DNA from 2 places in the Tardiphaga sp. P4_G1 genome. Region 2 is predicted to be linked to the other one. Evidence: riboswitches for the same ligand, from Rfam matches in the RefSeq annotation. Region 2 holds a riboswitch; the other holds the start of a gene.
The links. A riboswitch is a leader RNA that binds a small molecule or an ion and turns the genes downstream of it on or off. The one in region 2 is predicted to bind cobalamin.

Region 1 (6,191 bases), on a different contig from region 2:
CGGCGATCATGCTCAATCGCAATTCGCGCGGATAGCGCGTGGCACCGGCAGCCTTCATCGCCTCGTCGGGAGAGAGCGCCACTTTCTCCCAGACGATATCGGGCAATGCCGCCAGCCGCTCTTTATCGGAGAGGCCGGGAAACGCGACATACATCATCACCACGCCGGAGATGAACCACATCGCGAAGAAGAGGCAGGTGACGATGCCGATCCAGCGGTGGCCGATATACAGCCACCGCCGGAGTGTGCGTGTCAGCTTGCGCGACAAGCTCAGAATTTCACGTTGACGGCGAGCTGGGCGGTGCGCGGCATGCCGAGCATCCACTGATTGTCGCTGTAGCTCGACGTCGCGTAGATCTTGTCGAACAGGTTGTAGACGCGCAGCGACACTGTGGTGTTGACGTCCGGCTTCCACTGCAGGCCGGCATTGACCAGTGTGTAACTCGGCATCTCCAGCGTGTTTGCATTGTCTGCATACGTTTTGCCGACGATCTGGAAGCCGGCATTGGCCGACCAGTTCGCCGCAAAGGCCCAGGTTGCCCAGACGTTGGTGACGTTCTGCGGCACGTTGAACGGCACATTGCCGGCGTAGTTCACAGCGATGCCGCCCACGTTCTGGATGAAATCGTCATATTTCGCGCGCACGAACGCGGTGTTGGCGTCGACGCGCCAGCCATAATCGAGCGAGACGCCGATCGAGGCCTCGATGCCACGCGAAGACTGCTGGCCCACCTGCACGACCCGTGTCAGTGTCGGGTCGGTTCGGTCCGGCGTCAGCAGGTTGTTCTTGACGATCTGATAGCCCGCCAGCGTCCACTCGCCACGGCCGCCCCAGAACGACTGCTTGACGCCGATCTCCACCTGTTTGCCGGTGGCCAGATCGAATTTGGCGTTGGCGTTGCTCGCCGTGATTAGGCCGCCCACAGGATCGGCTGCGACCGAATACTGGCCGTAAAAGGCCAGATCCTTGATCGGTGTGTAGACCACACCGGCGCGCCAACTGGTCGAAGAATAGTCCCGGCTGTAGCTGTTGGCGGCATTGCGAACGTCGGTCCGCTCGACGGTCGGTTGGTCCTGGCGAACGCCGGCGATTAAGGACAGTTGCTCGGTGACCGACAACCGGTTCTCGGCGAACACCGCGTACTGGTTGGTCACGCTGGAGAAGTCCGACGTAAGCGGATCGGGACTGAAGTACAGGCCAGGATTGAAATTGATGGCGTCGACCGACGACGATCCACCATAGGGCGAGTTGGTCGAGCGCTTGAAGTCGATGCGGTTGACGTCGAAGCCGGCGACGAATTCGTTGGCCATCCCGAGTACATGGCCCTTGAACGTGGCGTCGAAGCGGTCGCCGATCTGTTGCTGGTCGTGGAAGATTTCCAGATAGGTGCTGCGGTCGATCAGGCCGGTGGCCGGATTGAACGCATAATTTTCGAGCTCTTTCCAGTGCCGCTTGCTGTACAGGTAGTACAACGTGTTGCGGATCGAGATGCCGTCGGCCACTTGCCACTCGGTCTTCACCTGATTCCAGCTATCCTGCCAGCGGATGGTGCTGTCGCCTACATTGTAGTTCTTGAAGCGCAGCGCCGGATCGAACTGGCCGTTGATCAACGGCGTGCCGAAATAGCGCATCGGCTGGCGATCGCCGTAGTCGGTCGAGATCGTCCAGACCACGTCTTCGGTCTGCTTGACCTGCACGGCAGCATGCAGCGCTATGTTCGAGCTGTTGCCGCGGTCGACCCAGCCGTCCGACATGTTGCCGGTGGCTGTGATGCGATAGGCGACGTCCTTGTTGATCGGGCCGCCGCTGTCCACGGCGATGCGGCGTTCCATGTTGCTGTCGAGCGATATCTCGGCCTGATTGCGCGGAATCCATGATGGCATCTTCGAGATGATGTTGATCGCGCCGCCGACCGCGCCTTCGCCGAACATCACGGAGGCCGGACCGCGCAGCACCTCGATACGCTCGGTGGACCAGGTGTCGAACGGAAAGTTCACGGTGCCCGCGCCGACATAGAGCCGCGTGCCATCGAGCAGTATCTTCACCGAATCCGTGCCGGAGAAGCCGCGGGTGCTGTAGGCGACGCCGCCATTGCCCGGATCTCCGATGGCGGTGATGCCGGTGGCGTTCTGCGTCACCGCGTCGAGCACGTTCTGCTGGCCGCGTTCGGCCATGGTTTCTGCCGAGATCACTTCGACGCTGGCCGGCGTCTGCAGGCGCGTGAGGCCGAGGCGGCTGCCGGTGGATGCAGTGCCTGTGAGGTTGAGCGTCGGCGCTGCGAAGACAGCGCCTGTCGGCGTGGCAACCGGCGCGCCGGTATTGGCAGCGACATTGCGCTGTTGCCGCGAGCGCGCAGCGCGCGATGCATTGCCGTTCGTGGCGCGGCGTGCGCGTTGAGGTGTCGCTGACGGCTGAACGACAACAGGATCGAGCGTCTGGCTCGACTGTGAGGTTTGCGACCAGCTTTCGCTCGGACACAACAAGCAGGAGAGAGCAACAGAATAAAGAAAGGGAGTATGTCGCTTCGATGCAACGGGAGAAACGGAGGTCATGAACAGGACTCGCGGTTACGTGGCACGTCACCGCAAACCAAGTCGCCCCGCCGCTTTCAAACAGGCAGTGTGACTTCCACCAGGACACCCCGCCCAATGTGCTCGCGTGTGACCACGACTGGCGGCAGGTCTCCTGGCTCGCGGGTCACTGCCTGTCGCCGCCTTCCCAGGTGAACACCCAGTGGCTCTTGGCGCAGGCTCGCCGCTTACAGTTGCGGGGGCAGCCGCGGAATCGGGGGATCCCCCTCACCGCATTCCCTTTTGATCCCCGAAGGGAACCGTCGCGTTCACGTTAAGGTGAAATTTCCAAATGTGTCAATCAAGCTGCCAATCATTCGCAGCTTGCTTTGGCGGGTGTTGATATTGCGCATCACCTGTCATCGCAGCGTCAAGCGATCTGCCTAGAGCCACTGGTGCCAGAGCCAGGATCAGGAGTTCGCCATGGCACTACGTTTATCCCGTCGTCGCTTCCTCGCGCACTCAGCCGCAGCAGGCGCAAGCTTCCTGGCGATGCCTTACCTCAGCCGCGCGGCGGATCGTCCGGTCGTGTCGCATGGCGTGCAGTCCGGCGATGTCGGGACGAGCAGCGGCATGATCTGGTCGCGTGCGGATAGACCAGCGCAAATGATGGTGGAAGTCGCCACGACCGAATCCTTCAGTAATGCGCGCATGTTGCCGGTTATCACGGCGCTGCCCGAGAGCGATTTCACGGCGAAGCTGCTGCTCGACAATCTGCCCGCGGGACAGGACATCTTCTACCGCGTCAAATTCCGCGATCTCTCGCATACCGAGATCGTCGGCGAGCCCGTCGTCGGTCGCTTCCGCACGGCGCCAGCGGATCGCCGCGATGTGTCCTTTGTTTGGGGCGGCGATGTCGCCGGGCAGGGCTGGGGCATCAATGCCGAGGACGGCGGCATGGTCACCTTCGCCACCATGCGCAAGCACAATCCGGATTTCCTGATCCATTCCGGCGATACCATCTACGCCGACGGCCCGATCCTGCCTGAAACGAAACTGCCGGACGGCAGGATCTGGAAAAACACCATCACGGTGCCGGAAAAGGCGAAGGTCGCCGAGACGCTCGACGAATTCCGCGCTGCGCACAAATACAATCTGCTGGACGACAATGTCCGCGCCTTCAATGCGCAGGTCCCGATCTTCGGCCAGTGGGACGATCACGAGGTCACCAACAACTGGTCGCTCTCGAAGCAGTTGCCGTCGTCTTACAAGGAGCGCGACATCACGCTCCTGGCGGCGCGCGGTGCCCGTGCCTTTCACGAGATGTATCCGATCTCGGTCAATCCGACCGAACCCGGCCGCGTCTATCGCACGCTCAATTACGGCCCGCATCTCGACGTCTTCATGCTGGACGAGCGCAGCTATCGCGGCCCCAACGGCCCGAACCTGCAGGAGAGCTATGGTCCGGATGCGTATTTCATCGGCCCGGAGCAGATGGCCTGGCTGAAGCGCGCCTTGATGGCCTCGAAGGCGACCTGGAAGGTCATCGCCTCCGACATGCCGATCGGCCTCGTCGTCTATGACAACGCTGCCGACAAAACCGGGTCTGAGGCCATTGCGCAGGGCGACGGGCCAGTGCGGGGCCGCGAGCTGGAAATTGCCGATATCCTGCGCTTCATCAAATCGGCCGGTATCCACAACACGGTCTGGCTGACCGCCGACGTGCATTACACGGCGGCGCATTACTACAATCCGGAAAAGGCGCAGTTTCAGGATTTCGAGCCGTTCTGGGAGTTCGTTTCGGGCCCGTTTCACGCCGGAACTTTCGGGCCGGCGGCGCTCGACAATACCTTCGGTCCCGAGGTCCGTTTCGTGAAGGCGCCGGGGCCCGATAAGCAGAATTTGCCCCCGTCGGCCGGCATGCAGTTCTTCGGTCACGTCAAAATCGACGGCCAAAGCGGCCAAATGACCGTTACCTTGCGGGATCGGGCCGATATGGCCCTTTGGGCCACGGTTCTGGACCCGAAATTGGGCTAACCATTTGGCAGATTCGCATTGTTTTTCGGCGATTTCCCCCTATATTGCGCCGCAACGCGTCCGAGTACCCGGCCCCTTCTGGCCGGGTTTGCTTTTGGAGGGATTGCCCCAGCGCGTTTTCAGACGAGGCAGTTATCGAACGCGCTCGAGCGCAAGGCATAAGCCTTTTGTTGTCGAGCATGTCTTGTTGAACCCGCTCAAGGGCACCCAGACCGTAACCAGAAGAAGACCTATGAACCTTCGCAACATTGCTATCATCGCCCACGTTGACCACGGCAAAACCACTCTCGTGGACAAGCTGCTGCAGCAGTCGGGCACGTATCGCGACAATCAGCGCGTCCAGGAACGCGCGATGGATTCGAACGACATCGAAAAAGAGCGCGGCATCACCATTCTCGCCAAGTGCACCTCGGTGCTGTGGGATGAAGTCCAGATCAACATCGTCGACACCCCGGGCCACGCTGACTTCGGCGGCGAAGTCGAACGCATCCTGTCGATGGTCGATGGCGTGATCGTGCTCGTCGACGCTGCTGAAGGCCCGATGCCGCAGACCAAGTTCGTGGTCGGCAAGGCGCTGAAGCTCGGCCTCAAGCCGATCGTCGCGATCAACAAGGTCGACCGTCAGGACGCCCGCATCACCGAAGTCGTCAACGAAGTGTTCGACCTGTTCGCAGCGCTCGACGCCACCGACGACCAGCTCGATTTCCCGATTCTGTACGGATCGGGCCGCAACGGCTGGATGGCCGACAGCCCGGATGCGTCGCATGATGTCGGCATGAAGCCGCTGTTCGATCTCGTCATCAAGCATGTCGCGCCGCCGGTGGTTGAAGAAGGTGCGTTCCGCATGCTCGGAACCATCCTGGAAGCCAACCCCTATCTCGGTCGCATCATCACCGGTCGCATCTCGGCCGGTTCGGTGAAGCCGAACCAGGCCGTCAAGGTGCTGTCGCGCGACGGCAAGGTCGTCGAAACCGGCCGTATCACCAAGATCCTGGCCTTCCGCGGTCTCGAGCGCCAGCCGGTGGAACTCGCCGAAGCTGGCGACATCGTTGCCATCGCCGGCCTGCCGAAGGGCACTGTCGCCGATACCTTCTGCGATCCGTCGGTTGAAATTCCGATCCAGGCGCAGCCGATCGATCCGCCGACCGTGTCGATGTCCTTCATCGTCAACAACTCGCCGCTCGCCGGCACCGAAGGCGACAAGGTCACCAGCCGCCTGATCCGCGACCGCCTGCTGCGCGAAGCCGAAGGCAATGTCGCGCTCAAGGTCGTCGAATCCGCCGATCGTGACGCGATGGAAGTGTCGGGCCGCGGCGAATTGCAGCTCGCGATCCTGATCGAGAACATGCGCCGCGAAGGCTTCGAACTGTCGGTGTCGCGTCCGCGCGTGGTTCTCACCAAGGACGAAAACGGCAACACGCTGGAGCCGGTCGAGGAAGTCGTCATCGACGTGGATGAGGAATTCTCCGGCGTGGTCGTTCAGAAGATGAGCGAACGCAAGGCCGAGATGATCGAGATGCGTCCGTCGGGCGGCAACCGTCTGCGTCTGGTGTTCTACGCGCCGACCCGCGGCCTGATCGGCTATCAGGGCGAACTCATGACCGATACCAAGGGTACCGCGATCATGAACCGCCTGTTCCACG
Region 2 (6,191 bases):
CGGGGCGCGGCCGGCACTTGCCGGACGCGAACCCGGAATCTCAGAGAGTTTTGCGCTGAACTGGTCGAGATTCCCCGCCACTCCAATTGGAGTGGCTGAGGTTCGTCTGCGCGACGGCGCGCATCCGCCCTCAGGCAAACCAATTGGTTTGCCGGGGAATGACAGTTTGGAGCGGCAAGACAGCGCCAAACATATTTTCCTATCTTCCATTGACAACATCCCTTCTTGGATTATATTCCCTCGCGTCCGGCCCCGATGAGAGGGGCGAGCGCGATCGTCACGTTCGCGGGGCTGGATGCGGTGGACGCCGGAGATGCGGCGTTACGCGGTTTGGGGGTGACGTCTGTCTTCGGGCAGGACGGATCTGCGCCAGCACTGCCACTGGCATGGAGACGGCCGGGTTTGAGATGGAAAGACTCCCTGGACAGTGTAATGGACGACCAAATCGAAACGCGTCCGGCCAACTGTCTGAGGCCCCCTGTCCCTTCGTGGACACTAATAGTGGCAACGGATCGATCGCCACGGCGAAGCGCAGACAAGCCGAAAAAACACCGTATGCGGAACGCCGGGCACTATCTTTGCCCCGCGCCTTCCGAAAGTCCTGATGCACTCTCAATTGCGGAAGACCGCATTCGCATCAGGCCCAAGGGTGCAACGGGCACCCGGCGTTCCGCACGCCCTCTCATAGGGGGCGAGGTGGGAATGCTCATAGCTCGGACGCGCAAGCGCCGCGAGAATGCGAACGCATGTTTTCAGGACAGTGGCTGTTTGAAATTTGAATCCTGCAATGATGCGCTGCCGCTATCGTTCATCACTCAGCGGTGGCTTGAACGTCAGCGGTGATTCCATCGCACGCTGCCTCGCGCGATCGACGGCCTGTGCAAAATCCTGCGCATCGAACCATGGCTCATCGCGCATCAACGCATCCAGATCCTCGTTCCAGATCTGCGACACCTCGATATCGAACTTCATATTGTATTTCTGGCTGACAGCCTGAATCCCGTAACCGGTAACGGCCCATTGCTTGCCGAGCCAAAACACATCCCGATGCAGCACCACGTCTACGCCCAATCTCGTCCGGTATCGTACAGAGACGAAAAGAACCCCAACCTGATGAGGGTGAGGCTCTACTGAACCGGTCTAGTCCATCAAATTTTAGCAACATCGTCCAGCGTTGAGAACAACGCCGATCTAGATGCGACCATTCTCGTTCGGCGGCTGTGGGTGCTGCGCCTTCTGCGCCCGTTCCGCATCGGCCTTGTTGGCCTCGTGGCGTCCGATCACGCACCCCGCAACGACGCCGACCTTGCCATGTCCTGCATAGTGGCCGGCGATTCCGCCAATGATCGCGCCTTTGATACAGCCTTTCGCCTCGGCCGCAACCGATGAAAACGCGAGACCCGCAACCGCAGTGCACAGCAGCAATTTCTTCATGATAACTCTCCCGCGTGATCGACCTCCTATAAGTCGCCGCTCCGCATTTCGTTCCATCAGTTGAAATATCGCCGACTCACACTCGCATCCGATTCGTGCCATAGATGGCGCAAATTGCGTCCAGGGATAAAACGACCATGCCAGCACCCAAACCGCCTGCTTTCGAAACGCTGAGTCTGCATGCCGGCCAGCATCCGGACGCAATCACCGGCGCGCGCGCCGTGCCGATCTACCAGACCACATCCTACGTGTTTCAGGATTCGGATCACGCTGCTGCGCTATTCAATCTCGAACGTGCCGGCCACATCTATACGCGCATTTCCAATCCGACGACCGCGGTACTGGAAGAGCGCCTCGCCGCACTCGAGAATGGCGTCGGCGCGGTGTGCACGGCATCAGGTATGGCGGCGCTGCACCTCGCCATCGCCACATTGCTCAATGCCGGCGATCACATCGTGGCGTCGTCCTCGCTCTATGGCGGCACCATCAACTTGCTGGCGCATACGCTGCCGCGCTTCGGCATCACCACGAGTTTCGTCAAGCCGCGCGATCTCGACGCCTTCAAGGCAGCGATCAAGCCGACCACGAAACTGGTGATCGGCGAGACCATCGGCAATCCCGGCCTCGAAGTGCTCGACATTCCCGCCGTCGCCGACATCGCCCACGCCGCAAAGATCCCGCTGCTGATCGACAATACTTTCGCGACGCCGTTCCTGTCGCGGCCGATCGAACTCGGCGCCGATATCGTGATGAACTCCGCCACCAAATGGATCGGCGGCCACGGCATCGCTATCGGCGGCGTCATCGTCGATGGCGGCCGCTTCGACTGGCACGCATCCGGCAAATTCCCGCAGCTGACCGAACCCTATGCCGGCTATCACGGCATCGTCTTCGACGAGCAGTTCGGCGCTGCCGCCTTCATCATGCGCGCCCGCACCGAGGGCCTGCGCGATTTCGGCGCGTGTCTCTCGCCGACCAATGCATTCCAGCTGCTGCAAGGCGTCGAAACGCTGGGCATTCGCATGGAGCGCCATGTGGCCAATACCCATGCGGTGCTGGCGGCGCTCACGGCCAACAAGGCGGTCGACTGGGTGCTACATCCGTCGCTGGAGAACCATCCGGATTACCAACTCGCGAAACGCCTGCTGCCGCGCGGCGCCGGCTCCATCGTCTCGTTTGGTATCAAGGGCGGCCGCAATGCCGGCCGCAAGTTCATCGAAGCGCTGAAGCTGACCAGCCATCTTGCCAATGTCGGTGACGCCAAGACACTGGTCATTCATCCCGGAAGCACCACGCATCAGCAAATGGACGCCGAGCAGCTCAAGGCCGCCGGCATCGGCGAGGAGCTGATCCGTCTCTCCATCGGCATCGAAGCCGCCGATGACATCATCGATGACCTCGCGCAGGCGCTGCGCATCTCGCAGAAGGGCTGAGTGATGCAACTCACCGTCAACGGTCACGAGACCTATATCGCGAATGGCGGCCGCGCATTCGATCCTTCCCTGCCCGTGGTCGTGATGATCCACGGCGCCGGCTTCGATCACTCGACATGGGCGCTGCATACGCGCTGGTTTGCGCATCATGGCTTCGCCGTACTGGCGCCGGATCTGCCCGGCCATGGTCGCTCACAAGGTGAAGCGCTCACGACCATCGCCGATCTCGCAGACTGGACAGCAGCATTGATCGAGGCAGCGGGCACAAAGACTGCGCGGCTGATCGGCCATTCCATGGGCTCGCTGATTGCGCTGGAGACCGCAGCGCGGCATCCCCGTAAAGTCACGCGCCTCGACCTGATGGGCACGGCAGGGACGATGACCGTCGGCCCGGATCTGTTGAAGGATGCCGAAGCCAATCAGCACTCCGCCATCGACATGGTGTCGATCTGGGGGCTCGGCTTTCGCGCCGAACTCGGCGGCAGTCTCGCGCCGGGGTTGTGGATGCATAGCGGCGCGCAGCGCGTGCTGGAAGCCACGAAGCCGGGCGTGCTGTTCGCCGATCTCAACGCCTGCAATACATACCAGAATGCGCTGACTGCTGCGGCCCAGCTCGAAATCCCGGTCACGCTCATCCTCGGCGAGCGGGACATGATGACTCCCGCCAAGGCTGGCAAGACCCTGGCCGCCGCCTTGAAAAACGCCCGCACGGTGATTCTGCCGGGCACTGGCCACATGATGATGGTCGAGCGCCCCGACGACGTGCTCGCCGCGCTACAGCACGAGCAATAGAGTCTAGAAGTCTTCGATGACTGTTGCACCGCGCGGCGCGCTGTGCTTCCTGTCCTCTCAGTTATCGGTGCCTCCGCGAGGAGGTGAAACGGGAATGCGGTGCGGGGAAATATCCCCTATGCCGCGGCTGCCCCCGCAACTGTAAGCGGCCATTCCGGGTCCACAAAGCCACTGAATTTGCATCGCAGATTCGGGAAGGCGGACCGGGAGACCACCGCGAGCCAGGAGACCGGCCGGTAACGAGTTTCACACTCGTTCGACGGTGGGTCGACGGAAGGGGTTAAATGACTATCCGGAATTTGGCCGCAGGCACTGCGGCCGTTGTTGTTCTGTCCTGCTCTCACAGTGCTGCGCATGCGCAGTCCAGTGCCGAGCAGCTCTCCGAAATCGTGGTGACGGCGGACAGAGCACCCGAACAACTCAATCGCACTGGCAGTTCGATCAGCGTGGTGTCGGGCGAGACCATTGCGACCAGCAATCCCGGCTCGCTGGTCGATGCGCTGCGCACCGTGCCCGGTCTCGACATCACCGAAACCGGCGGCCCTGGCGGCACCACCAATGTCCGCCTGCGCGGCGGCAACACCGGCCAGACGCTGGTGATGATCGACGGCATCCGCGTCAATGATCCCACGGCGGCGTCCGGCGATTTCGAATTCGCCATGTTCACGCCTTCGGCGATGGAGCGCATCGAAGTCCTGAAGGGCCCGCAGAGCGCACTCTATGGATCAGACGCCATGGGCGGCGTGATCAATATCATTACCAAGAAGGGCTCGGGCCCTGCGCAAGTCAATGTGCGCACGGAAGCCGGCAGCTATGGCACTGTCGTCACGCAGGGATCGCTGACCGGCTCCAACGGTCCGTGGTCCTACGCTTTCACAGGTGGCGGTCAGCATTCGAACGGTTTCTCGCGCTTCGGCTATCGCATCCCTCAGTTTGAAGCGCTGTACCCCAATCTCGAACGCGACGGCTTTGATCGCGTCGGCGGATCGGCCAGGATCGGTTACGATGCCGGCGAGGGCATCCGGCTGGAAGCCGGCTTCGTGTCATCCTTCACGCGAGCCGCCTATGACGGCACTTTCAGTCCGACGTCGAGAGCGGTGCAGCTTCCCGACACGCCTTCAAATGTCACGCGCCTGCTTCAAACCGTTTACGGTCGCGCCTCACTGGATTCATTCGGCGGCATTCTCACGCATAATGTCACCGTGTCGAACACGCATACCGAGCGTTCGAACTATGACGTAACCTATCGCACCAACATGCTGCCGCAGAACACCACGACCAATATTCTCGACTACAATGGTGACAGCCTCGGCGCAGAATATCAGGCAAACCTGAAGTTCGGCGCATTTGGCTCGCTCATCTACGGCGCCAAGACGCAGAGCGAGACAGCCAAGACCTACACGACCGCCATCCTGCCGATACCGGCCGCTATCACACCCGCGCTGGCGAAACGCCAAGATACCAATTCGGTCTTCGCGCTGTGGTCGGTCCCCGTAGGCGAACGTCTCAACATCACATTGGGCGGCCGCGTGGACGACGTCGTGGATGTCGGGCGCTTCGAGACATGGCGTGCCACGGCCGCCTATACGATTACAGAAACCAGCACTAAGTTCCACGCCAGCGCAGGTACCGGCGCCAAGGCACCGACACTGTTCCAGCTGTATTCAACGGCAAACGGCACGCCGACGCTCAGCCCGGAGCAAAGCTTCGGCTACGACGCCGGCGTCGATCAGAGCCTTTTCAACGGCCGCGTGGTGGTCTCGCTGACGGGCTTCTCGAACGACTACAGCAATCTGATCAACTTCGTGACGCCGACGGGAAGCCCCGGTTCGTGTCCCGTTGCCCAAACCACAGGCTGCTACATCAACGTCGCCCGCGCCGAAACGAATGGTCTCGAAGTTGGCGCCAATGTGGACGTTATTCCGGGCCTCATGAAGTTCAACGCAGCCTACACCTACCTGCACGCGCAAGATCTCGGCAATGATACAGTGCTGGCACGGCGGCCGAAGAACTTCGCCCGCTTCGCACTCACCATCACGCCCACCGACAAGTGGATGATCGAGCCACGCGTAACCACGGTGTCGAAGCGCTTCAGCAGTGCCAATCAGGTCGGTCAGGTCGATGCCTATACCCGCGTCGATCTCTATACCGAGTACAAGATCGATGCGAACTGGAAGGTCTTCGCCCGCGGCGAGAACATCCTGAATGAGCATTATCAGGAAGTGCTGAACTTCGGCACCACGGGGCCTGCGGCTTACGCAGGCTTCAACGCCACATGGTAACCGCAGCGCCAGCAGCACAACGCCGAACGATCGCGACCATCGCGCTCGTCGGTCTCGTCACGCTGCTGGCACTCGGCTCGCTCGGCACGGGACCTGTCAAACTCTCGCCGCTGACGGTGCTCGATGCATTGTTCGGCGGCGGCAGCGACGTGCAGCAGATCATCGTGCGCGAAATCCGCTTGCCGCGCGCGATCCTCGCACTGGCCATCGGCGCGATTCTCGGCCTGTCCGGTGCCGCGCTGCAGGGCTT

Region 1: linked by a shared signal. The riboswitch ahead of AC1DUY_RS19150 (TonB-dependent receptor) and the one ahead of AC1DUY_RS12995 (TonB-dependent receptor plug domain-containing protein) in region 2 are both predicted to bind cobalamin.

What each region holds. Positions count from the first base shown of each region.
Region 1 covers NZ_JBFUJU010000007.1:355,874-362,064, reverse strand. Annotated here, with positions in the region: gene AC1DUY_RS19155 (PepSY domain-containing protein) at 1-268, opposite strand, end outside; gene AC1DUY_RS19150 (TonB-dependent receptor) at 271-2,553, opposite strand; cobalamin riboswitch at 2,660-2,849, opposite strand; gene AC1DUY_RS19145 (alkaline phosphatase D family protein) at 2,995-4,548, shown strand; gene typA (translational GTPase TypA) at 4,781-6,191, shown strand, end outside.
Region 2 covers NZ_JBFUJU010000005.1:57,861-64,051, reverse strand. Annotated here, with positions in the region: gene AC1DUY_RS13015 (hypothetical protein) at 802-1,071, opposite strand; gene AC1DUY_RS13010 (hypothetical protein) at 1,192-1,434, opposite strand; gene AC1DUY_RS13005 (O-acetylhomoserine aminocarboxypropyltransferase) at 1,572-2,867, shown strand; gene AC1DUY_RS13000 (alpha/beta fold hydrolase) at 2,871-3,659, shown strand; cobalamin riboswitch at 3,708-3,911, shown strand; gene AC1DUY_RS12995 (TonB-dependent receptor plug domain-containing protein) at 3,944-5,941, shown strand; gene AC1DUY_RS12990 (FecCD family ABC transporter permease) at 5,935-6,191, shown strand, end outside.